Regions from separate parts of the Bacillus sp. 11C genome, predicted to be linked through region 2. Evidence: riboswitches for the same ligand, from Rfam matches in the RefSeq annotation. Region 2 holds a riboswitch; each other region holds the start of a gene.

Region 1 (4,315 bases), on a different contig from region 2:
GGAGATTTGATCATTCAAGCTCTTCCTTACTCAAAGGAAGAGCTTTTTTCATGCTTACCCTATTTCAGAAAAGAGGCGAATGACATGGCTCAACAAACAAATGTTGCAGGACAAAAATCAGAAAAACAAAACAAAGCTCCTTTCCGCGCCGATCATGTCGGCAGTTTACTGCGTTCCGCTCCGGTGAAAGAAGCCCGCCAGAAAAAAGCGGCCGGCGAGATCACAGCTGAACAGCTTCGTGAGATTGAAAACAAGGAAATCACTCGCATTGTCAAAAAACAAAAAGAAATCGGTCTCGACGTGGTAACAGACGGTGAATTTCGCCGTTCTTGGTGGCATTATGATTTTCTCGAAGGGCTTGACGGTGTGGAACCGTTCATTCCCGCTGAAGGAATTCAGTTCCATAACGTAAAAACAAAAGCACGCAGCATCAAAGTGACGGGAAAACTCGATTTTACGAACCACCCAGCGCTTGCTGATTATCAATTTTTACATGAGATTGCTGGCGACGCGACACCTAAATTGACGATTCCGAGCCCGAATATGCTGTTTTTCGGTGAAAAGGCCGATAAAGGAATTTATGACGATCAAGAGGAATACTTTCATGATCTGGCCCAAGCGTACAAAAAAGCAATCAACGCCTTCTATGACGCTGGATGCCGCTATCTTCAGCTAGATGATACATCATGGTCTCTCTTCTTTGAGGAAAAAGGCAGAGAGGTCGTTCGGGCACTCGGCGGCGACCCTGAAACATTGCCCGCCTTGTTTGCCAAAACGATTAACGATGCAGTCGCGGACCGCCCTGATGATTTAACAATCACGATGCACATTTGCCGCGGCAACTTCAAGTCGACTTGGGCAGCATCAGGAGGCTATGACGCTGTAGCGGAAACGATTTTGGACGGCTTAAACTTGGACGGCCTGTTCTTGGAATATGATGATGACCGCTCCGGAAATTTTGATCCGTTCCGTTTCGTGAAACGCAAGGATCTGCAAATTGTTCTTGGCTTAATTACATCAAAATACGGCGAGCTCGAAGATCCTGAGGATGTGAAACGCCGAATCAATGAAGCGGCGCGCTTTGTCAGCCTTGACCAGCTGTGCCTCAGCCCGCAGTGCGGTTTCGCCTCTACAGAAGAAGGCAATCTTTTGACAGAGGAGCAGCAATGGGCGAAGCTGCGCCACGTCATCGACATCGCCAACGATGTGTGGAGATAATCTATCATTGACAGAAATGTAAAATGTGTGAATAATAGATACTATCAGAAAATTTCATAAAAAGGTTTTCCTTATCAAGAGAGGTGGAGGGACTGGCCCTGCGATACCCGGCAACCGCTGTTTAACAGAATGGTGCTAAATCCTTTAGAGCATTGATTGCTCTTGAAGATAAGGTTGAGATTGTCACGCAAGCTCTTCCTTATCCAAAGGAAGAGCTTTTTTATATTTGAATGGAAAGAAGGAATGAACAACATGCCACAACAAACAACACCCGCAGAACAAAAATCACTTCAAAGACAAAAACCGCCATTTCGCGCGGATCAAGTCGGAAGCCTGCTGAGATCTGAGCCCGTCAAAAAAGCGCGGCTGCAAAAAGCCGCCGGCGAGATTACGGCTGAACAGCTTCGCCAGATCGAAAACGATGAAATCATCCGCATTGTGGAAAAACAGAAGGAAACCGGCCTGAACGTCGTGACAGACGGCGAATTCCGCAGAGCGTGGTGGCATTTTGATTTTCTGGAAAACTTGGATGGGGTTGAGCCGTTTATTCCTGAGCACGGCATTCAATTTCATAACGTACAGACAAAAGCACGCGGCATTAAAGTCACAGGTGATATCGACTTTTCAACTCACCCAATGCTTGAAGATTATTCATTTCTCCATAGCATTGCCGGTGACGCGACACCGAAGATGACGATCCCAAGCCCGAATATGCTGTTTTTCCGCGGAAAGCTTGAAAAGGATGCGTACAAAAACGACTATCAGCTTTTCCAGCATGATGTATCCAAAGCATATAAAAAAGCGATTCAAGCGTTTTATGACAGAGGCTGCCGCTACCTCCAGCTTGATGATACGGCATGGGCTGTTTTCTTATCTGAAAAAGGCTTAAAACAAATCGAAGCATTCGGAACAACGCCAGACGAGCTTCGTCAGCTGTTTGCGAAATCCATTAACGACGCGATTGCGGATCGTCCGGATGACCTGACGGTGACAATGCATATTTGCCGCGGCAACTTCCAATCCACTTGGACAGCTGAAGGCGGCTATGACGCGGCAGCCGAAACCATTTTTGACGGTTTGAATCTGGACGGGCTGTTCTTGGAATACGATGATTCACGCTCAGGCGGATTTGAACCGCTCCGTTATGTGAAGCGCTCTGATCTTCAGCTTGTCCTTGGCTTAGTGACCTCTAAATTCGGCGAGCTTGAACATCCGGACGATGTGAAACGCCGTATCGAAGAAGCGTCTCGTTATGTGAGCTTAGACCAGCTTTGCCTCAGTCCTCAATGCGGATTCGCTTCCACTGAAGAAGGCAACAAGCTGACTGAAGAACAGCAATGGGCGAAGCTCCGCCATGTGGTTGAGATCGCTAATGATGTTTGGAAATAAGCAAAGAAAAAACACACTTGATTCCATGGCGGAGCAAGTGTGTTTTTTATGTCATTAATTCCCGTCAAGCGTTTCATTTGATCACAGACTGGCTGACAGCGAAATCGGCTTCTGTTTTTTCATAAACCTCTTCCATTGTGACACCTTCCTGAAGTTCAGTCAGTGTCATGCGGCCATTATCAAAATCAAACACGGCCAAATCCGTAATCAGCCTGTGAGCAACTTTCTGCCCCGTGAGCGGAAGGGAGCATGTTTTTCTCACCTTTGACTCTCCATGCTTATTGACATGCTCCATGATGACAACGATCCGTTTCGCCCCATTGACGAGATCCATCGCGCCGCCCATCCCTTTGACCATTTTGCCGGGGATCATCCAATTAGCCAAATCGCCTTGCTCTGAAACCTCCATCCCGCCAAGGATTGCCAAATCGATATGACCGCCTCTTATCATCGCGAATGACTCGGCGCTGTCAAAATAGGAAGCGCCCGTCACTTCAGTGATCGTTTCCTTTCCCGCATTGATCAAATCCGCGTCTTCCGTTCCTTCCGCAGGATACGGGCCGATCCCAAGCAAGCCGTTTTCTGACTGAAGCATGACGTGAACGCCATCGGGTATCTCATTTGCGACAAGCGTCGGCATTCCGATCCCGAGATTGACGTTCATGCCATCCTTGATTTCTTGTACAGCCCGTTTGACCATTCGTTGTCTCGCTTCCTTCATTTCGCCTCACCCTTTCCCGCCGCCTGCCGAACGGTTCGTTTTTCAATCCGTTTTTCATGGCTGGCTCCAAGCACCACATGCTGTACGTAAATGCCCGGTGTGTGGATGTGATCTGGATCAAGCTCTCCCGCTTCCACGATGTCTTCCGCCTCGGCAATCGTGATCTTGCCTGCCATGGCGGCAACGGGATTAAAATTCCTCGCCGTTTTCCGAAAAACCAAATTCCCCATGGTGTCCGCTTTCCATGCTTTGACAATCGCCACGTCGCCAGTAATGCCTCGCTCCAGCACATACGTCCGGCCGCCGAACGTTTTATGTTCTTTTCCCTCAGCTATTGAAGTGCCGACACTAGTCGCCGTGTAAAATCCCGGTATGCCCGCGCCGCCTGCCCGAATTCTCTCGGCGAGCGTTCCTTGGGGAACAAGCTCGACCTCAAGCTCTCCGCTTAAAAACTGCCGCTCAAAAATTTTATTTTCGCCGACATAGGATGAGATCATTTTCTTGATTTGTCTGTTAGCCAAAAGCAAACCGAGCCCCCAGTCATCAACTCCGCAATTGTTGCTGACAACGGTTAAATCCTTGACTCCCTGATCTCTTATCGCCAAAATGAGCTGTTCAGGAATGCCGCACAGCCCGAATCCTCCTGCGATCAGCGTATCTCTATCACGAATCAATTCCGCAGCTTCCTTACTTGATGCCAGCACTTTCCCCATATTCATGCCCCTTTCGTTTTCTCCATCATCCTTACGAACGAAAGCGTTTACAATTATCTCGGTTGTTTTCTTCCCCTTTCCATATGTACGGGGAGCGGAGGCCAACTATTCCGATTAAAATATGGATTTTCCCGCTTAGGCATCATATATAGCCGATGAAACTTTATAGTTAAAGAAGTAAAATCGCTGATCCATGTGGTTGCCCATCAAAATCATTCCAACATAGCAATCCAGCGTGTTCTCCCTTTATTTTCTCATTTCAAAATATAAATTT
Region 2 (5,914 bases):
TGCTCCGCTGCATAGAAAACGGCTTTCGGCCGGGCCCAGTAGATGGCGCCCAAGCACATGGGGCATGGCTCGCAGCTCGTATACAAAATGCAGTCATCAAGCTGGTATGTTCCAAGCGCCTTGCAGGCGTTTCGAATAGCCGTCACTTCCGCGTGGGCAGTCGGATCATTGCTTGTTGTGACGTTGTTCTGCCCCTTGGCAATAATGGCTCCGTCTTTCACAATAACAGCACCGAAAGGCCCGCCAATTCCTGCGTTCACTCCTTCGCGAGCAAGGTCGACAGCCCGTTTTAAGAACGTTTCATGATTCATCCTAAACCCTCCTGTCAATTGAGTGTTATCAGTATAGCCGAAAAGAAGTCAAAAGAACATTCTCAAAAATGTGCAAAATAAACAAAATATTTGGGGGATTTGCTAAGATAAGAGGAGAAAAGTGGAGGGGTGATCATGCTGCATTTATATATTGCCAGGCACGGACAGACTCAATGGAATGTGGAAAAACGGATGCAGGGCTGGCTGGATTCTGATTTAACAGAACTTGGTCTCTACAACGCCCGTGCTCTTGGGGAGCGTCTGAAGGATATTGAATTGAATCAGGTATACATCAGCCCGAGCAAACGGACAGAAGAGACGGCAAAAACTATACTGGGATCGCGTCGGCCCCCGTTGGTTAAAGATCATATGTTCAGAGAAATGTCACTAGGCTCATGGGAAGGAAAAAAACAAGAGGATATTGAAAGAAGCGAACCTGATCTTTTTCATGCTTATTTACATCATCCCGAAGCTTATCGCCAGCCGGGATGTGAAACATTCTTTGATCTTGAAAGCCGGGTAAGGCTTGCTCTCCAAACGATTTTAGACAGTCATTCTGCCGGTAATGTTCTTTTGGTTACCCATTCTGTTTTTATATTAATGCTGTTAAATATCATTAAGAGAAGACGCATTAATGACATATGGAATTCTGCTTACATACATGATACATCATTGAGTCTTGTGGAATTTGATAAAAATGGAGCAGCCAAAATAGTAGTAGAAGGGGATGGGAAGCATCGGAAACCGATTTCCGCTTTCTAATAGAAAAAACCATCTGCCAAAGGCAGATGGTTTCTATCTTACTTATACAAGCTGTGTTTGTTTAGCTCTTGCCTGCTTCGCTGCCTCAACCATATTTTTCAAGGCTGCGACCGTTTCTTCCTGTTGTCTTGTTTTCAATCCGCAGTCTGGATTTACCCAGAAGCGGTCAGTCGGACAGACGGCAAGCGCATCCACGATAATGTCGTACATTTCTTCAATTGACGGCACCCGAGGGCTGTGAATGTCATATACACCAAGGCCGAGCCCTTTCAAATACGGATGGTTTTTTAAGTAATCTAAAAATCCTCCGTGGCTTCTGCTGTGTTCGATTGTAATCACATCGGCATCAAGATCATTGATCGTATCGACGATGTCTTCGAAGTTGCTGTAGCACATATGTGTATGAATTTGCGTCTCGTTTTTCACGGAAGAAGTGGTTAATCTGAATGCTTCAGCCGCCCAAGTCAAATACTCATCCCAATCGCGGGTTTTCAATGGAAGGCCTTCTCGCAGCGATGGCTCATCGACTTGAATGATTTGAATGCCTGCGTCCTCAAGCGCTTTTACTTCTTTGCGAAGGGCGAGCCCGATTTGGAAGGCGATATCTTTTCTCGAAATGTCGTTTCGAGGGAAAGACCAGTTCAAGATTGTAACTGGGCCGGTCAGCATTCCTTTCACATGCTTGGATGTCAATGACTGTGCATATAACGTGTCTTTCACTGTCATCGGTTCAATAAATTCAACATCTCCGTAAATGACTGGCGGGCGGACACAGCGTGAGCCGTATGATTGAACCCATGCGTATTTTGTGAAGGCAAAGCCGGCCAGCTTCTCACCGAAGTATTCGACCATGTCTGTCCGTTCAAATTCACCGTGAACAAGGACATCAAGTTCCAATTCTTCCTGAATATCAATCCATCGTTTTGTTTCTGCATTGATAAAGTTTTGATACTGTTCATCAGACCACTCATTTTTCCGCCATTTTTGGCGTGCGCTCCGCACTTCAGCAGACTGCGGGAAGCTTCCGATCGTAGTCGTCGGCAAAAGCGGAAGGCCAAGAGATTCATTTTGCAGGGCTAAACGTTCTTCAAACGGAATCGGGCGTTTGAAGTCTTTATCGGTTAATTGCTCAAGCTCTTTCTTCTGTTCGGAATTCGCGCCTGTTGCAAACTGTTTGAGCGCCTGAATATCCGTTTTAGCCTGCTGAATGTGTTCGCTGATCGCCGCTTTTCCTGATACTAAGCCTTCTTTCAAAGCTGTCAGCTCAGCTAGTTTTTCTTTTGCGTATGATAATCCGTTCAGCAGATCCTTTTCCAAATGCTCGTCAGGGTGCTTCGCTACCGGAACGTGCAGCAGGCTGCTGGAAGGCTGAATCCACAGTTCATCCACTTTTGCAATGCTGAGAATATCAAGAACGGCATCGAGACGTTCTTCGAGATCCGCTTTCCAAATGTTGCGTCCGTCGATAACGCCAGCTGCCAGCACTTTGTCTGCTGGAAAGCCGTGTGTTTTCAGCTGTTCCAGGTTTCTGCCTTTATCGTGAACGAAATCAAGGCCAATTCCCTGTACTGGGTAAGAGATCAGCTCTTCGTAAGCATCAACAGAATCAAAATACGTTTGCAACAGCACATTCAAGGATGAAAGTTCACTTGTGATGTTTTCGAATAATTCTTTTGCACCGCGGACATCTTCGCTAGAGGCTGTAACAAGCGCCGGCTCATCGATTTGAACCCATTGTACGCCTTCTTCTTCAAGTTCTTTCAAAAGCTGTACATATAACGGCACAAGACGTTTTTGGATCGCTTTTGCTTCAGACGGTTCATAGCCTTTAGCAAGCGTAACGAACGTATAAGGGCCGACAATCACAGGTTTTGTTTCAACGCCGTATTCCTGTTTGATCCGGCGGTAGTCTGTGAGCTGTTTGTTTCTTGTCAGGCGGAATTCAATGCTTTCGTCATATTCAGGAACGATGTAATGGTAATTTGTATTAAACCATTTTGTCATTTCACTAGATACGGCGTCTTTTATTCCGCGGGCGATAGCGAAGTATGTATCGGTAGCGTCAGTCAAATGTCTGAATCGTTTCGGAATCCAGTTGAAGCTGATTGCTGTGTCGAGTACATGGTCATACTGTGTGAAATCAGAAACAGGCACAACATCAATCTGCTGGTCGATTTGTGTTTTTACTGCGGATAAAAAGAGGTCGTCGATTTGCTTTAAAAACGTATCTTTATCAGTGCTGCCTTTCCAATACGCTTCAAGCGCTTTTTTCCATTCTCTGTTCAGTCCGATTCTTGGAAATCCTAAATTCGATGTTTTGATGGTTGTCATTGTTTCTCCTCCTTTATATGTAAAACACTCTCGTTAACCCGCGGATACAGGCTGCTAAGAGGTTTTCTCACAACAAAAAGCCTCTTTCCCATGAGAGAAAGAGGCTTTTCTGCGTAAAACACTGCCTCTCTCATCTCTCAGACACAATCTGATGGAATTAGCACCGTGCCTTATGAGACAGCAGTCTCGGCGCGAAAAGCAGTGCGCCCCATTTCACAATGGAATTACGGTCGGTTGCTGTTGGGGTCAAAAGGCCAATCCCTCGCCCAACTCTCGATAAGAGAAAATGTTATTAATTTTTTGAAAAGTTAAATCATTTGTTGGTAATCTTAACAGTAATTCAAATTTGTTGTCAACATAGAATTTGAAATTTTATTTACTCTATGTGGTTTATGTTATATAAGAAAAATAATTTTATAGGGTCATCAAATGTGATTGCGCTGCTCTTTCTGCCAGCTCATCAGGAGCGGTTAAATACAGGAATCCATTACCTGCCAGCGTTTTTGCAATATCGAGAGGGAGTGTTCTGCGGACCAGCTGTGCATAAACTTCAGTTTCAGAAAGCTTTCGTTGAAATGATTCTTCTTCATAGCTTTTGATTAAAGCAAGCGCTCCGCTGACATGAGGGGCAGCCATTGAAGTGCCGGTAAGCTTACCGTACTTCTTGTTAGGAAGGGTGGACACTATATTTTCTCCCGGTGCCACAAGATCAATCTCTTTATTGGCGTTAGAAAATTCTGATAATTCACGCGCTACGGAAACAGATCCAACCGCGATCACTTCATTATAAGCCGCAGGGTAGGAAAGCTCTTCTGTTCGTTCGTTTCCGTCACCTTCATTTCCCGCTGCGCAAACGACAAGCACTCCGTTTTTGACGGCGTTTTTCACCGCTTCTTCAAGCTCCGGCACATCGTTCGGTCCGCCAAGGGACATCGAGATGATATCGGCTTTCTGTTCCACAGCGTAGTTAATGCCGTTAATAATCCATTCATATTGGCCGCTGCCGTTTGCACCGCCAAGAACTTTCACAATCAATAGGCTTGCCTCAGGCGCGACCCCGGCAATGCCGCCGTTTGAATCGTTAGCTGCAATCGTTCCGGCGACGTGTGTGCCGTGTCCGTTGTAATCGGAAATCGCATCTTCCTTGCCGCCGTCATCATCCGTGAAGTTCTTTCCGCCGATGACTTGATTTTTTAAATCAGGGTGGCTTATGTCGCAGCCCGTGTCCAATACAGCAATTTTCACATTTTTTCCTTTTACCCCTTTTGCCCATATTTCTGGCGCCTTAATCACTTTAATGCCTTCAGGAAGCTCGTTTACATCCATGATCTGCTCATTCGTCACATACGGGATCAAGCGGATTTCACCATTCATAAAAAAGCCCTCCTTTTTTATGCTTGCAAGTGGATACAAGGATGTTGCTTCACATTATATGAAAAAAGCAACCGCTCGGACAGAGCCATTTGAAGCATTTTGAAAAAATAGGATACAACCCAAAGAATTAGTAATTTTCAAAATATTGGATGGCTTCAGCTTGTATGACTGGGATTCAGCGGTCAGTCAAGTTATAATAGTGTTTGGGGAAAGGAGTAGTGTGATGAAACTGAATGAAAAATTATATGCATTTTTTTCAGAGTATGTGGAACAAATGGCTGATGAATGGATTGAAACGATGGAAGAAAGCGATCCGAATTCGATTTATGCCTTACATAATGCATCTGTAACGGAAGAATTGAAAGAACAGGACAGAGAATTTTACCGGCATCTGAATGACATGTATGTTTTACCGGAAAAACAATTTCTCGAAGAATTTCGAGTGTGGGTCATTGAGCTGACGAACGATCAAAAGCATCTCGACACTCCGGTTCAGTATGTGATTCGGGAGTTTATGAGAAACCGGAGATTATATACGAAGTATTTTGAGAAGTTCGCAGAAGAAAATGAGTCGGCGTTTGAACCGGGAGAGAAACAAAAATGGGCCGATTTGATTGTAAAAGTTTTTGATTTTACCATTTATACATTCGTCGATCACGCTGAAGCAAATGCCAAACAGCAATTAAACGCCCAGAGAGAAATGATATTGGAATTAAGCTCGCCTATCATTACCCTGAGCAAATCAACAGCTCTGCTGCCGCTTGTCGGTGACATTGACACTGAACGTGCAAAGTTTATTCTGGAAAACACGCTTCATGCTTGTGCAAAAAGACGCGTGGAGCATCTGTTAATCGATCTATCAGGTGTGGTGGTGGTTGATACGATGGTGGCGCACCAAATCTTTAAATTGATTGAGGCGCTCACTTTAATCGGTGTCAGGTCAACCCTGTCAGGAATCAGGCCTGAAATCGCGCAAACCGCTGTACAGCTGGGGATTGATTTTTCGAATATTACAATTAAAACCAATCTTGCCCAGGCATTAAACTATCATCAATAAGAAAAAAATCCGCTATCAACCGATAGCGGATTTTTATGAGGCAAAACATAGGGATACGAGTAAAGATCCTGCGAATAAC
Region 3 (5,914 bases), on a different contig from region 2:
TTCGGCATCTACAGACAATGCATCCTGTTTTCTCGGAAGCAGCGACATATTGACTGAACCGTCTTCTTTTACTTGAATCACCCGTCCCGTGATTCTTGAACCGAGTCTTGGCTCCTCTTTTCTTTCTGACGGATGGATAAAACCGCGGATACCGTCGTCCGTGATAATGAATGAACCTGTTGCGATCAGTCTATACACCGTACCTGTCAGCTCTTTATTCATCAGATCCTCTGAGGCATCGGTAAACAGTTCGCTGATGATGTCTTCCGGCGCTGGTTTGGCAAACATGCGCCCCCGGTTCGTCACTTTCAGCATACAGTAGAGCTTGTCGCCTTTTTGCGGCCAGACATCTTCGTATGGCGGCAAATGCTCAGTTGCAACAAGCGCGTCCTTAGATAAACCGACATCAACGAATACTCCCATATCTTCCACTTTATCCACCACTTCGACCCAGCCGTACTCATCCGCGCTGATGACAGGTATTCTCATCGTGGCCGCAAGCCTTTCCTGCTGATCGACGTATATAAAAACCTCTACTTCGTCTCTGTCCTCGATATCCTCAGTTATTTCACTGTTATGTAAGAGAATCGTGTCTTCTCCGTCGGTTAAAAAGTAACCGAAGTCCGTTTGGTGATCTATACTCAAGGTTAATTGCTGCCCTGGTCTCATGCTATCGTCCTTCCTGTTCCGCTTATTTTTCTGCGGATGCTGTTAACATTTTTTCCAATCATCACAAATTGATTCTTTGTTCTGTTGGAAGTTTCTCTTTATTCTACTATAATCAACACATAAGTTAAATGTTATGGAGGTTTTCATATGGCAAAAGAAAGTTCATTTGATATAGTATCCAAGGTGGAATTGCCTGAGGTGCAAAACGCGATCCAAATCGCATTGAAGGAAATCAGCACACGCTATGACTTTAAAGGAAGCAAAAGCGACATTTCTTTAGATAAAGAGGAGCTTGTCCTCGTTTCCGATGACGAATTCAAATTAAGCCAGCTGAAAGATGTGCTGGTCAGTAAATTGATTAAACGAAACGTGCCGACAAAAAACATTGATTACGGCAAGGTTGAAAACGCGTCCGGCGGAACGGTGCGCCAGCGCGCAAAGCTTGTTCAAGGCATTGACAAAGATAATGCCAAAAAAGTCAATATGATCATCAAAAACTCCGGACTGAAAGTAAAGTCTCAAGTGCAGGATGATCAAGTGCGCGTCACCGGAAAAAACAAGGATGACCTGCAGCAGATTATCTCAGCTGTGCGGGATGCAGATCTGCCGATTGACGTTCAATTTATAAATTTCAGATAAATTTTCTGAATCCTATTGATTATTGTCTTTATTTTCGGTAAATTTGGAGAAAGGGAAAAAACCCGGAATCTTTTGGCATTTCCTGAACACGAAAACTTCATATCCGTTCTTATCAAGAGAAGCAGAGGGACTGGCCCGACGAAGCTTCAGCAACCGGTGTAATGGCGATCAGCCATGACCAAGGTGCTAAATCCAGCAAGCTCGAACAGCTTGGAAGATAAGAAGAGACAAAATCACTGACAAAGTCTTCTTCTTAAGAGGACTTTTTTTATTTCTCTTTTTTCCTTGCTGAATGTGAATAAAGGAGGCAGACAATGGGACTTTTAGAAGATTTGCAAAAACAGGTGTTAATCGGTGACGGCGCCATGGGGACGCTCCTCTACTCCTATGGCATTGACAGATGTTTCGAGGAGCTCAACATTTCGAAGCCGGAGGAAATTCAGCGCATACATAAAGCGTACGTTGAGGCGGGAGCCGACATCATTCAAACGAATACGTACGGGGCCAATTATATTAAATTATCGAGACACGGGCTTGAGGATGACATTAAAAAAATGAATCAAGAGGCAGTAAGAATCGCGCGGGCTTCAGCAGGCGATGCGTACGTCCTTGGGACGATGGGCGGCATCCGCACATTTAATAAAAACGCGTACAGCCTTGACGAAATCAAACGCAGTTTTCGCGAGCAGCTGTACCTGCTGCTGCATGAAGAGCCGGATGGCTTGCTGTTAGAAACATATTATGATTTGGAAGAAGCCCGTGAAGTGCTGAAAATCGCGCGCAAAGAGACTGGACTTCCAATTATGCTCAATGTCTCTATGCATGAGCAAGGCGTACTGCAGGACGGAACATCTCTTTCTGAAGCATTGCGATCGATTGCGGATCTCGGGGCTGATATCGTCGGCATTAACTGCCGGCTCGGCCCTTATCATATGATTGAAGCGCTCAGCGAAGTGCCGATTTTTGATGACGTGTTCTTATCAGTTTATCCGAACAGCAGTCTTCCTTCGCTTGAAGAGGGACGGCTCGTCTATGAAACTGACGACACGTATTTTCAAAACAGCGCGTCAGAATTCCGCAAGCAAGGCGCGCGGATTATCGGCGGCTGCTGCGGCACCACGCCGAATCATATCCGCGCGATGGCGGAAGCGGTTGGCGGGCTTGCTCCGATTACGGAAAAAGAAGTCAAAACCCGGGCGAAAGAATTTATCTCTGTTCATCATGAGCGGACAGAGCCCGGCCTGAATGAGATCGCGGCGGAAAAACGCTCCATCATCGTAGAGCTGGATCCGCCGAAAAAATTGAGTTTTGACAAGTTTTTGTCCGCCGCTGCTGAATTAAAAGAAGCGGGAATCGACGCCCTGACGCTCGCTGATAATTCCTTGGCGACCCCGCGGATCAGCAATGTTGCCTGCGGCGCCCTTGTGAAGCAGCAGCTCGATATGCGCTCCCTTGTCCACATTACGTGCCGTGACCGAAACATTATTGGCTTGCAGTCACATTTAATGGGCCTTGATACATTAGGGCTGAATGACGTGCTGGCTATCACAGGCGACCCTTCTAAAATCGGGGACTTCCCGGGGGCGACGTCTGTTTATGATTTAACATCCTTTGATTTAATCAGACTGATCAAACAGTTCAATGAAGGGCTGTCCCTGTCCGGAAAACCCCTTGGCAAGAAAACGAATTTCTCAGTCGCCGCCGCATTTAATCCTAACGTCCGCCATCTGGATAAAGCGGTAAAACGGCTGGAGAAAAAAATAGATTGCGGCGCCGATTATTTTGTTTCACAGCCTGTCTATTCCGAGCAGCAGCTTGTCGATATCCATAACGAAACAAAGCATCTGAAGACGCCGATCTATATCGGCATTATGCCGCTCACAAGCAGCCGGAATGCTGAATTCATCCACAATGAAATTCCCGGGATTAAGCTGTCAGACTCTATTCGCGAAAAAATGGCTCTTGCAGGTGAGGATAAAGAGAAGCAAAAAGCGGAAGGCCTTGCAATTGCACATTCCCTTCTGGATGCGGCATGCGAGCTGTTTAACGGCATCTACTTGATTACGCCTTTTCTCAGATCTGACTTAACCGCTGAGCTCACCACGTATATTCAGCAAAAAGACGAACAACGCCAAAATATTTATTTGCGTTAAATATGGCTGCCTGAGTCAATCAGGCAGTCTTTTCTAATCGGATTCATGTTACGATATAGAAAACTTTTTAAGAGGAGGAACATCATGCTTGAAGTTAAAACCATTTCCGCAGAAGATACATACGACATCCGGCAGCGCATCCTGCGTCCCCATCAATCCATCGAACAATGCAAATATGAACAGGACCATGCGGAAGGCGCTTTTCATCTCGGTGTATTTTTTGAAGGAACGCTCATCAGCATCGCTTCTTTTTCCCCTCAACATCAGCCATTATTAACAGCCTCAGCCGCATATCAGCTGAGGGGCATGGCGACGCTTGAAGGATATCGCGAACAAAAAGCCGGCAGCGCGCTGATCAAACACGCGGAGGAGAAGCTGGACGAGAGAGGCGTGCAGGCGGTCTGGTGCAATGCAAGATACCATGTCAAAGGCTACTACGCAAAGCTTGAATGGAAGGAACTTGGCGAACCATTTGAAGTTCCCGGCATTGGCAAACATATCGTCATGTACAAAAAACTCGGAACAAGCAGGTGAACTGTGTGAAGGTAATGGATGAGCTGATTGAGCTTCATGAAGAACATATTCCCGGCCTATTGCGGCTTTGCAGGCAAGCCGGGTGGCCGGATTATGGCGAACAAGAGCTGAAGATGCTTGTCCAACAAGGACGCTTTTTCGGTTATCAAAATGTCCGCGGAGACATCATCTCCTGTATCGGCTTGTTTTTGTTTGGCCGTCTTGCTTCTATCGGACTCGTCATCGTGGATAAGGAATACAAACGGCTCGGTCTCGGGCGCCGGATGGTAAACGCGTGTATCAGCCAAACGGATGAAAGCACCACCATCAGGCTTTGCGCCACAAAAGAAGGTTTGCCGCTTTATGAAAAGACAGGTTTTCATACGGCGGGTTCAGTCCGAAAGTACAGCTGTCACAGTTTTCAACCGATTGAAAAGCAAGATCACCTTGATGCTGAACTGGCACCCTTTAGAGAACAAGATTTTCAAGAATTAGCCGCTGCCGACCTGGCAGCCTTTGGCGGAGATCGATCAAACCTTATGCAGCAGCTTATTTCCACTTCAAAGGAATGTATTATCGCCAGAAACAACAAGGGTCAGCTGATTGGCTACGGCCTTTCTGTACAGACACCTGCCAATCTGAAATTCGGCCCCCTCATCGCCCCATCATCAGACGTTGCTGCAAGATTAATCAACAGGCTGGCCGTCGGCAAACAAGGCCCGATGCGCATCGATATACCGGCTGAACACACGACTCTGCATGACAGGCTGATAGAAATGGGATTTCAAGCAGACGCAGAGCCACCCCTTATGCTTTACCAGAAAAAGATGCTGCCTGACCAAAATGGACACTTATATGTATTGATTTCGCAGGCGCTCGGCTAACCATTTTTTCCCGAACAGGTATTTTCTGTTCGGTTTTTTGCTGTCTGAACGTTGAATAAATGAAGCTATCAGGGACATTCTAAGCAGAAGAAAAGGAGTGTGCTCTGAGATGGAATCATCAAAACAAAATAACGGAATGACGATTGTTGCAATCGGTTCAATCCCTTTAATATTAACACTTGGAAACTCAATGCTTATTCCGATTTTGCCAAAAATGCAATCTGAACTTCATTTATCTCAATTTCAGGTCAGTCTCGTCATCACAGTATTTTCCTTGATTGCGGCGTTTGCCATTCCGATTGTCGGTTATCTCGCCGACCGATTCTCAAGGAAAATCATTATTATCCCCTGCTTATTTCTGTATGGTGCCGGCGGCCTGTTAGCCGGTTTTGCCGCAGGTTTTTTTGACAATGCATACCCTTGGGTCATGGCAGGACGGGCGCTACAGGGAATCGGAGCAGCCGGAACCGGCCCGATTGCCATGGCGCTGACGGGTGATCTGTTTAAAGGCGCCCAAGAAAGCAAGGTGCTCGGCCTCGTTGAAGCCTCAAACGGCATGGGGAAAGTGCTTTCGCCAATCATCGGATCGCTTATCGCTTTGCTTGTTTGGTATGGCGCGTTTTTTGCCTTCCCGGTGTTTTGTATCATTTCGATCGTGCTGACTTGGATTTTTATTAAAGAAAAGAAAAAGGAAAAAGAACCGCCCCCGATCGGAAAATATGCGAAAGGCCTGTTAAGTGTTTTTAAACATGAAGGCAGATGGCTGTTTACCGCTTATTTAGCGGGTGCGACTTGTTTGTTTACCTTATTCGGGATTCTCTTTTACCTATCTGATGTCCTCGAAAAAACATACGATACCGATGGCGTCAAAAAAGGCTTGATTTTGGCGATTCCGCTTTTGGTCATGTGTGTGACGTCCTATACAACCGGAAGCAAGATCGGGAAAAAGCAATCGTTAATGAAAAAGCTGATCGTTCTCGGATTGGCCTTTATGACTGTTTCTTATGCGGCATTGTCTTTCATTGAAAATCTCGTGTTCTTTATCAGCGTTCTCGT
Region 4 (5,914 bases), on a different contig from region 2:
GAGAAGACAGGGAGGATGCTTTTTCTGCTTTTCGCCTGCTTCAGCAGCATCCGAATGTCAAAAAGGACAGAATTCATATTTTCGGCTTCTCCCGCGGCGGAATGATGGGAATGCTCACTGCAATTGAAATGGGCCGGCATGCGGCTTCGTTCGTTTCCTGGGGAGGCGTCAGCGATATGATCCTTACATATGAGGAGCGGCACGATTTGCGGCGAATGATGAAAAGAGTCATCGGGGGAACACCGAAAAAGGTGCCTGAGGCATATAAATGGAGAACACCGTTTGACCAAATAAACAAAATTCAGGCTCCCGTGCTGTTAATCCATGGAGAAAAAGACCAAAATGTTTCGATTCGGCATTCCTATTTATTTGAAGAGAAGCTAAAACAGCTGCATAAGCCGGTGGAGACGTGGTACTACAGTAAATTCACACATTATTTTCCGCCAAAAGAAAACCGGCGTATCGTGCGGCAGCTGACACAATGGATGAAAAACCGCTGACGGTGAAATATGGTATGATAAAGAAAAAAGAGAACGAAAGGGGATTTCACTTTGGGAATGCCTGTTGAATTTAATACACTAATTGTGACAAAAGGAAAAGAAGTTCGCATAGATGAAAATATATTCACGTTAGAAAAAGACGGATATCGTGTGTATCCGATGGAGATTCCGATGGACGTGCGTAAAACAAAGTTCGGCGAAAAGTCGGGCACAGCTGAAGTGCAGAAGCTTCAATGGGAAGACGGCCGGACCATCATTACGTACAAGCTGACGTCCCTGCATTCTGTCAATTAAAATAAGCCAAGAGCGTAAATGCTCTTGGCTTTTGCTTTTTAAACGAGAGGGCCGCCTGCCTGCGCAATGGCATCTGTATGTGCGAACTTTTTAAAATTCTCTTTGAATTCATTTGCGAGGTAGATCGCTTTTTCTCTGAATTCTTCCTTGTTGTTCCATGTGTTTTCCGGCTGAAGGATCTGATCAGGTACGCCGGGAACGTGAACCGGAATATGCAGGCCGAAAATATCGTCAGTCGTCATTTCTGCATCCTCTAATTTGCCTTCAATCGCTGCTTTGACCATCGCTCTCGTATAAGAAAGCTTCATACGTTCGCCTGTGCCGTAGCCGCCGCCGGTCCAGCCGGTATTGACCAAGAAAACGTCTGCGCCGTGTTCATCGATCTTGTTGCCTAGCATTTCAGCATAGACATGAGCAGGTAGCGGCAGGAATGGTGAGCCGAAGCATGTGGAGAACGTCGTTTCAGGAGACGTCACACCGCGTTCGGTTCCAGCAAGCTTGCTCGTATAACCGCTCAAGAAATGGTACATCGCCTGCTCCTTCGTCAGTTTGCTGATCGGCGGCAGGACTCCGAATGCATCAGCCGTCAAAAATACAATGGCTGAAGGATGGCCTGCCATGCTTGGTGTGACGATGTTGTCAATCATATGAATCGGGTAAGCCGCCCGCGTGTTTTCGGTATAGAAGGAATCATCATAATTGGCTTCGCGTGTCTCTTCATCAACAACAACATTTTCGAGAACAGACCCGAAGCGGATCGCGTTAAAGATTTGAGGCTCCTTTTCCTCGCTTAAATGAATGCATTTGGCGTAGCATCCGCCTTCAATATTAAAGACGCCGGTGTCAGACCAGCCGTGTTCATCGTCGCCGATCAGCCTGCGGTCAGCATCGGCTGATAGGGTGGTCTTGCCTGTTCCAGACAGTCCGAAGAAAAGGGCGACATCGCCTTTTTGACCGACATTGGCAGAGCAGTGCATGGATAGAATATCTCTTTCGGGGAGCAGGAAATTCATAATAGAGAAAATGGATTTTTTCATCTCTCCGGCATACTCTGTTCCGCCGATTAAAATCGTCCGCTTTTCGAAAGAGACAATAATAAACGTTTCGGAATGTGTGCCGTCTGTTTTTGGATCTGCTTTAAAATGCGGAGCGGAAAGAATGGTAAACGGCTGTTCAACTGTTTTCTTATCATGGCCTTCCGGGCGGATAAACAGCTGTCTGGCGAATAAATTGTGCCAAGCGAACTCATTCACGACGGTAATCGGCAGTCTGTATTTTTCATCTGTTCCGGCAAATCCTTCAAAAACAAACAGCTCATCCCGCTGTTTCAGATAGCTGACAACTTTTGTGTACAGCCGCTCAAACGCTTCTTCTGAAATCGGCTGATTCACCGTACCCCAATCGATCTTATTTTTCGTGCTTTCTTCCTGCACGATGAATTTGTCTTTAGGCGAACGTCCTGTGTAAGCGCCTGTTGTCGCCCGAACGGCACCCGTGGATGTTAAAATGCCTTCGTTTCGGGACAGTGCTTTTTCTGTAAGCTGTGCTGCTGATAAATTATGACACACATTTGGACTTGTTAATAAGGCTTGTAAATCAGCGGTTAAATCAACTGAGTTCATATGAAACCTTCCTTTATCGTTTTTTGTGTTTTGCTAATTGTGAATTAGTATAACATATATTTTCAAATAGTCTATACTATTTATCTTTTTTTGTGTGTGCGTTTCCATTGTTTTCCCTTGATATAGGTGCCTATTTCTTCTGAATCATATTGACATTGCAAACCCTTTTACGATAAGATATTTCATTGAGCGGATACTCTTATCCCGAGCTGGCGGAGGGACAGGCCCTATGAAGCCCAGCAACCGGTTTCTCTGTTATTTATTAGGTTCAGCTGTGTGAGACAACCAAGGTGCTAACCTGTTGCAAGGTTGTATGATTCCTTGAGCGATAAGAGTGAAAGGCACAAAGACCAAACCCTTTCCTCAATGGAAAAGGTTTTTTTATTTCATAAAATATGCCAATTAACATTCTCTAATATAACGTTACATTGTATAAGAGGGAGCGAGTTCCGTATCATATATACAAGGTCTATCGGGAGGCCTTGTGCAGGAGGAAGCAAATCATGAGTAAAAATCGTCGTTTATTTACATCAGAATCTGTTACGGAGGGACATCCGGATAAAATCTGCGACCAGATTTCTGACAGCATTTTAGATGAAATTTTAAAGAAAGACCCTAACGCGCGTGTGGCTTGTGAAACGTCAGTGACAACCGGTTTGGTTCTTGTCAGCGGAGAGATCACAACATCTACGTATGTTGACATTCCGAAAACGGTTCGTCAAACCATTAAAGAAATCGGATACACACGTGCGAAATACGGATTTGATGCGGAAACTTGTGCGGTTTTAACATCAATTGACGAGCAGTCTGCTGATATCGCGATGGGTGTAGACCAAGCGCTTGAAGCCCGTGAAGGCACAATGAGCGATGAAGAAATTGAAGCGATCGGTGCGGGTGACCAAGGTTTAATGTTCGGTTATGCGTGCAACGAAACGAAAGAGCTTATGCCTCTTCCGATTTCACTTGCTCATAAATTGGCCCGCCGCCTGAGTGAAGTCCGTAAAGAAGATATTCTTCCGTACCTTCGCCCTGACGGCAAAACACAAGTAACGGTTGAATACGATGAAAATAACAAACCTGTCCGTATTGACGCGATTGTTATTTCAACTCAGCACCACCCTGAAATTACGCTTGAGCAAATCCAGCGCAACATTAAAGAACATGTTATCAATCCGGTTGTTCCTGAAGAGCTGATTGATGAAGAAACAAAATATTTCATCAACCCTACAGGACGTTTCGTTATCGGAGGCCCTCAAGGGGATGCGGGACTTACAGGACGCAAAATCATCGTTGATACGTACGGCGGCTATGCACGCCACGGCGGAGGCGCGTTCTCAGGCAAGGATGCGACGAAGGTAGACCGTTCTGCTGCTTATGCAGCGAGATATGTTGCGAAAAACATCGTTGCGGCTGAGCTTGCTGATTCTTGCGAAGTGCAGCTTGCTTACGCGATCGGTGTTGCACAGCCTGTGTCAATCTCAATCAACACATTCGGTTCCGGAAAAGCTTCTGAGGAAAAACTGATTGAAGTTGTTCGCAATAACTTTGATTTACGACCTGCCGGCATTATCAAAATGCTTGATTTACGCCGTCCGATCTACAAACAAACTGCTGCGTACGGCCACTTTGGACGTCACGATGTTGATCTTCCGTGGGAGCGTACAGACAAAGCGGAGCAGCTGCGCAAAGAAGCGTTAGGAGAATAATTTTATAGCCGCTTACTGGTTAAGCGGCTTTCCTTTTTTTATCGTTGTATTCATGTTTATTTTTTTACATAACTGTGAAACCAAATACTATTCACAGCGTCTATAAATAGGGGTTCAATGATGACAATTTTAATTATGGAGGCAATACTATGTGTGGATTTGTCGGGGTTTTTAACAAGCATCCGTTAGCTCAAACCGCTGATCAAGAAGAACTAATTAAACAAATGAACCAAATGATCGTTCACCGCGGTCCTGACAGTGATGGATATTTCCATGATGAGCACGTTGGATTCGGATTCAGACGGCTCAGCATTATTGATGTAGAAAATGGCGGACAGCCTTTATCATATGAAGATGAAACCTATTGGATTATCTTTAACGGAGAAATCTATAACTATATTGAACTGAGAGAAGAACTTGAAGCAAAGGGGTATACATTCAACACGGATTCGGACACAGAGGTTCTTCTTGCGACTTATCGTCACTACAAAGAAGAAGCCGCGTCCAAACTGCGCGGTATGTTTGCCTTTCTAATTTGGAATAAAAACGATCATGTGCTGTATGGAGCAAGAGATCCGTTCGGCATTAAACCATTGTATTACACAACGATCAATGATCAGGTTTATTTTGCCTCAGAGAGAAAAAGTTTAATGGTTGCTCAAAATGATATTGAAATAGATAAAGAGGCATTGCAGCAGTACATGTCATTCCAATTCGTTCCTGAACCAAACACGCTTGATGCCAATGTGAAAAAAATAGAGCCGGGTTCACAGTTTACAATCCGCCCAGATGGCGATATCACATTTAAAACTTATTTCAAAGCGAACTTCAAACCAGTTCAGACTGAAGAAGATAAGCTTGTGAAAGAAGTTAGAGATGCGATCTATGACTCTGTAAATGTTCATATGAGAAGTGACGTTCCTGTCGGTTCATTCCTGTCTGGCGGAATTGATTCTTCCTTTATTGTATCTGTAGCGAAGGAATTGCATCCGAGCTTAAAAACATTCTCTGTCGGATTTGAGCAGCAGGGCTTCAGTGAAGTTGATGTAGCGAAAGAAACCGCCGCGGCGTTAGGCATTGAGAATATCAGCAAAGTCATTTCGCCTGAGGAATACATGAACGAGCTTCCAAAGATCGTATGGCATTTTGATGATCCGCTTGCTGATCCGGCAGCGATTCCATTGTACTTTGTTGCAAAAGAAGCGAAAAAACATGTAACGGTTGCTTTATCAGGTGAAGGTGCGGACGAGCTCTTCGGCGGATATAACATTTACCGTGAGCCGCTATCCCTTAAACCGTTTGAACGCATTCCGTCCGGCCTAAAAAAGATGCTTCTGCATGTTGCGGCTGTTATGCCTGAGGGCATGAGAGGAAAGAGCCTGCTTGAACGCGGCTGCACACCGCTTCAAGATCGTTACATCGGTAACGCGAAGATCTTCGAAGAGTCTGTCAAAAAACAGCTGCTGAAGCATTATAATCCGAACCTTTCATATCGCGATGTGACGAAGACTTACTTTACAGAGAGCAGCTCATACAGCGATATTAATAAAATGCAGTATGTCGATATCCACACTTGGATGCGCGGGGACATTTTGTTAAAAGCGGATAAAATGACGATGGCGAATTCTTTAGAACTCCGTGTGCCATTCTTGGATAAAGTTGTATTTGATGTTGCTTCGAAAATTCCTGATGAGCTGAAAACGAAGAACGGCACGACGAAGTATCTTCTTCGCAAAGCCGCTGAAGGAATTGTGCCTGAACACGTATTAAACCGCAAAAAGCTCGGTTTCCC

The links. A riboswitch is a leader RNA that binds a small molecule or an ion and turns the genes downstream of it on or off. The one in region 2 is predicted to bind S-adenosylmethionine.
Region 1: it holds a riboswitch for S-adenosylmethionine, as region 2 does, so the genes downstream of both, ACY3LV_RS01700 (5-methyltetrahydropteroyltriglutamate--homocysteine S-methyltransferase) here and metE (5-methyltetrahydropteroyltriglutamate--homocysteine S-methyltransferase) in region 2, are expected to answer to the same signal.
Region 3: it holds a riboswitch for S-adenosylmethionine, as region 2 does, so the genes downstream of both, ACY3LV_RS15690 (bifunctional homocysteine S-methyltransferase/methylenetetrahydrofolate reductase) here and metE (5-methyltetrahydropteroyltriglutamate--homocysteine S-methyltransferase) in region 2, are expected to answer to the same signal.
Region 4: it holds a riboswitch for S-adenosylmethionine, as region 2 does, so the genes downstream of both, metK (methionine adenosyltransferase) here and metE (5-methyltetrahydropteroyltriglutamate--homocysteine S-methyltransferase) in region 2, are expected to answer to the same signal.

What each region holds. Positions count from the first base shown of each region.
Region 1 covers NZ_JBUPVZ010000001.1:336,377-340,691, forward strand. The annotation lists gene ACY3LV_RS01695 (5-methyltetrahydropteroyltriglutamate--homocysteine S-methyltransferase) at 85-1,218, shown strand; SAM riboswitch class I at 1,287-1,393, shown strand; gene ACY3LV_RS01700 (5-methyltetrahydropteroyltriglutamate--homocysteine S-methyltransferase) at 1,471-2,607, shown strand; gene ACY3LV_RS01705 (CoA transferase subunit B) at 2,681-3,328, opposite strand; gene ACY3LV_RS01710 (CoA transferase subunit A) at 3,325-4,041, opposite strand.
Region 2 covers NZ_JBUPVZ010000007.1:10,338-16,251, reverse strand. The annotation lists gene guaD (guanine deaminase) at 1-311, opposite strand, end outside; gene ACY3LV_RS11390 (histidine phosphatase family protein) at 447-1,073, shown strand; gene metE (5-methyltetrahydropteroyltriglutamate--homocysteine S-methyltransferase) at 1,116-3,404, opposite strand; SAM riboswitch class I at 3,532-3,687, opposite strand; gene isp (serine protease Isp) at 3,819-4,778, opposite strand; gene rsbRB (RsbT co-antagonist RsbRB) at 5,002-5,835, shown strand; gene thiX (HMP/thiamine ABC transporter permease ThiX) at 5,869-5,914, opposite strand, start outside.
Region 3 covers NZ_JBUPVZ010000011.1:118,556-124,469, reverse strand. The annotation lists partial or broken gene ACY3LV_RS15700 (CvfB family protein) at 1-718, opposite strand, end outside; gene ACY3LV_RS15695 (YajQ family cyclic di-GMP-binding protein) at 817-1,308, shown strand; SAM riboswitch class I at 1,415-1,532, shown strand; gene ACY3LV_RS15690 (bifunctional homocysteine S-methyltransferase/methylenetetrahydrofolate reductase) at 1,623-3,461, shown strand; gene ACY3LV_RS15685 (GNAT family N-acetyltransferase) at 3,546-3,995, shown strand; gene ACY3LV_RS15680 (GNAT family N-acetyltransferase) at 4,001-4,858, shown strand; gene ACY3LV_RS15675 (MFS transporter) at 4,968-5,914, shown strand, end outside.
Region 4 covers NZ_JBUPVZ010000012.1:41,515-47,428, forward strand. The annotation lists gene ACY3LV_RS15975 (alpha/beta hydrolase family protein) at 1-500, shown strand, start outside; gene ACY3LV_RS15980 (DUF2584 domain-containing protein) at 552-794, shown strand; gene pckA (phosphoenolpyruvate carboxykinase (ATP)) at 833-2,416, opposite strand; SAM riboswitch class I at 2,613-2,751, shown strand; gene metK (methionine adenosyltransferase) at 2,920-4,122, shown strand; gene asnB (asparagine synthase (glutamine-hydrolyzing)) at 4,272-5,914, shown strand, end outside.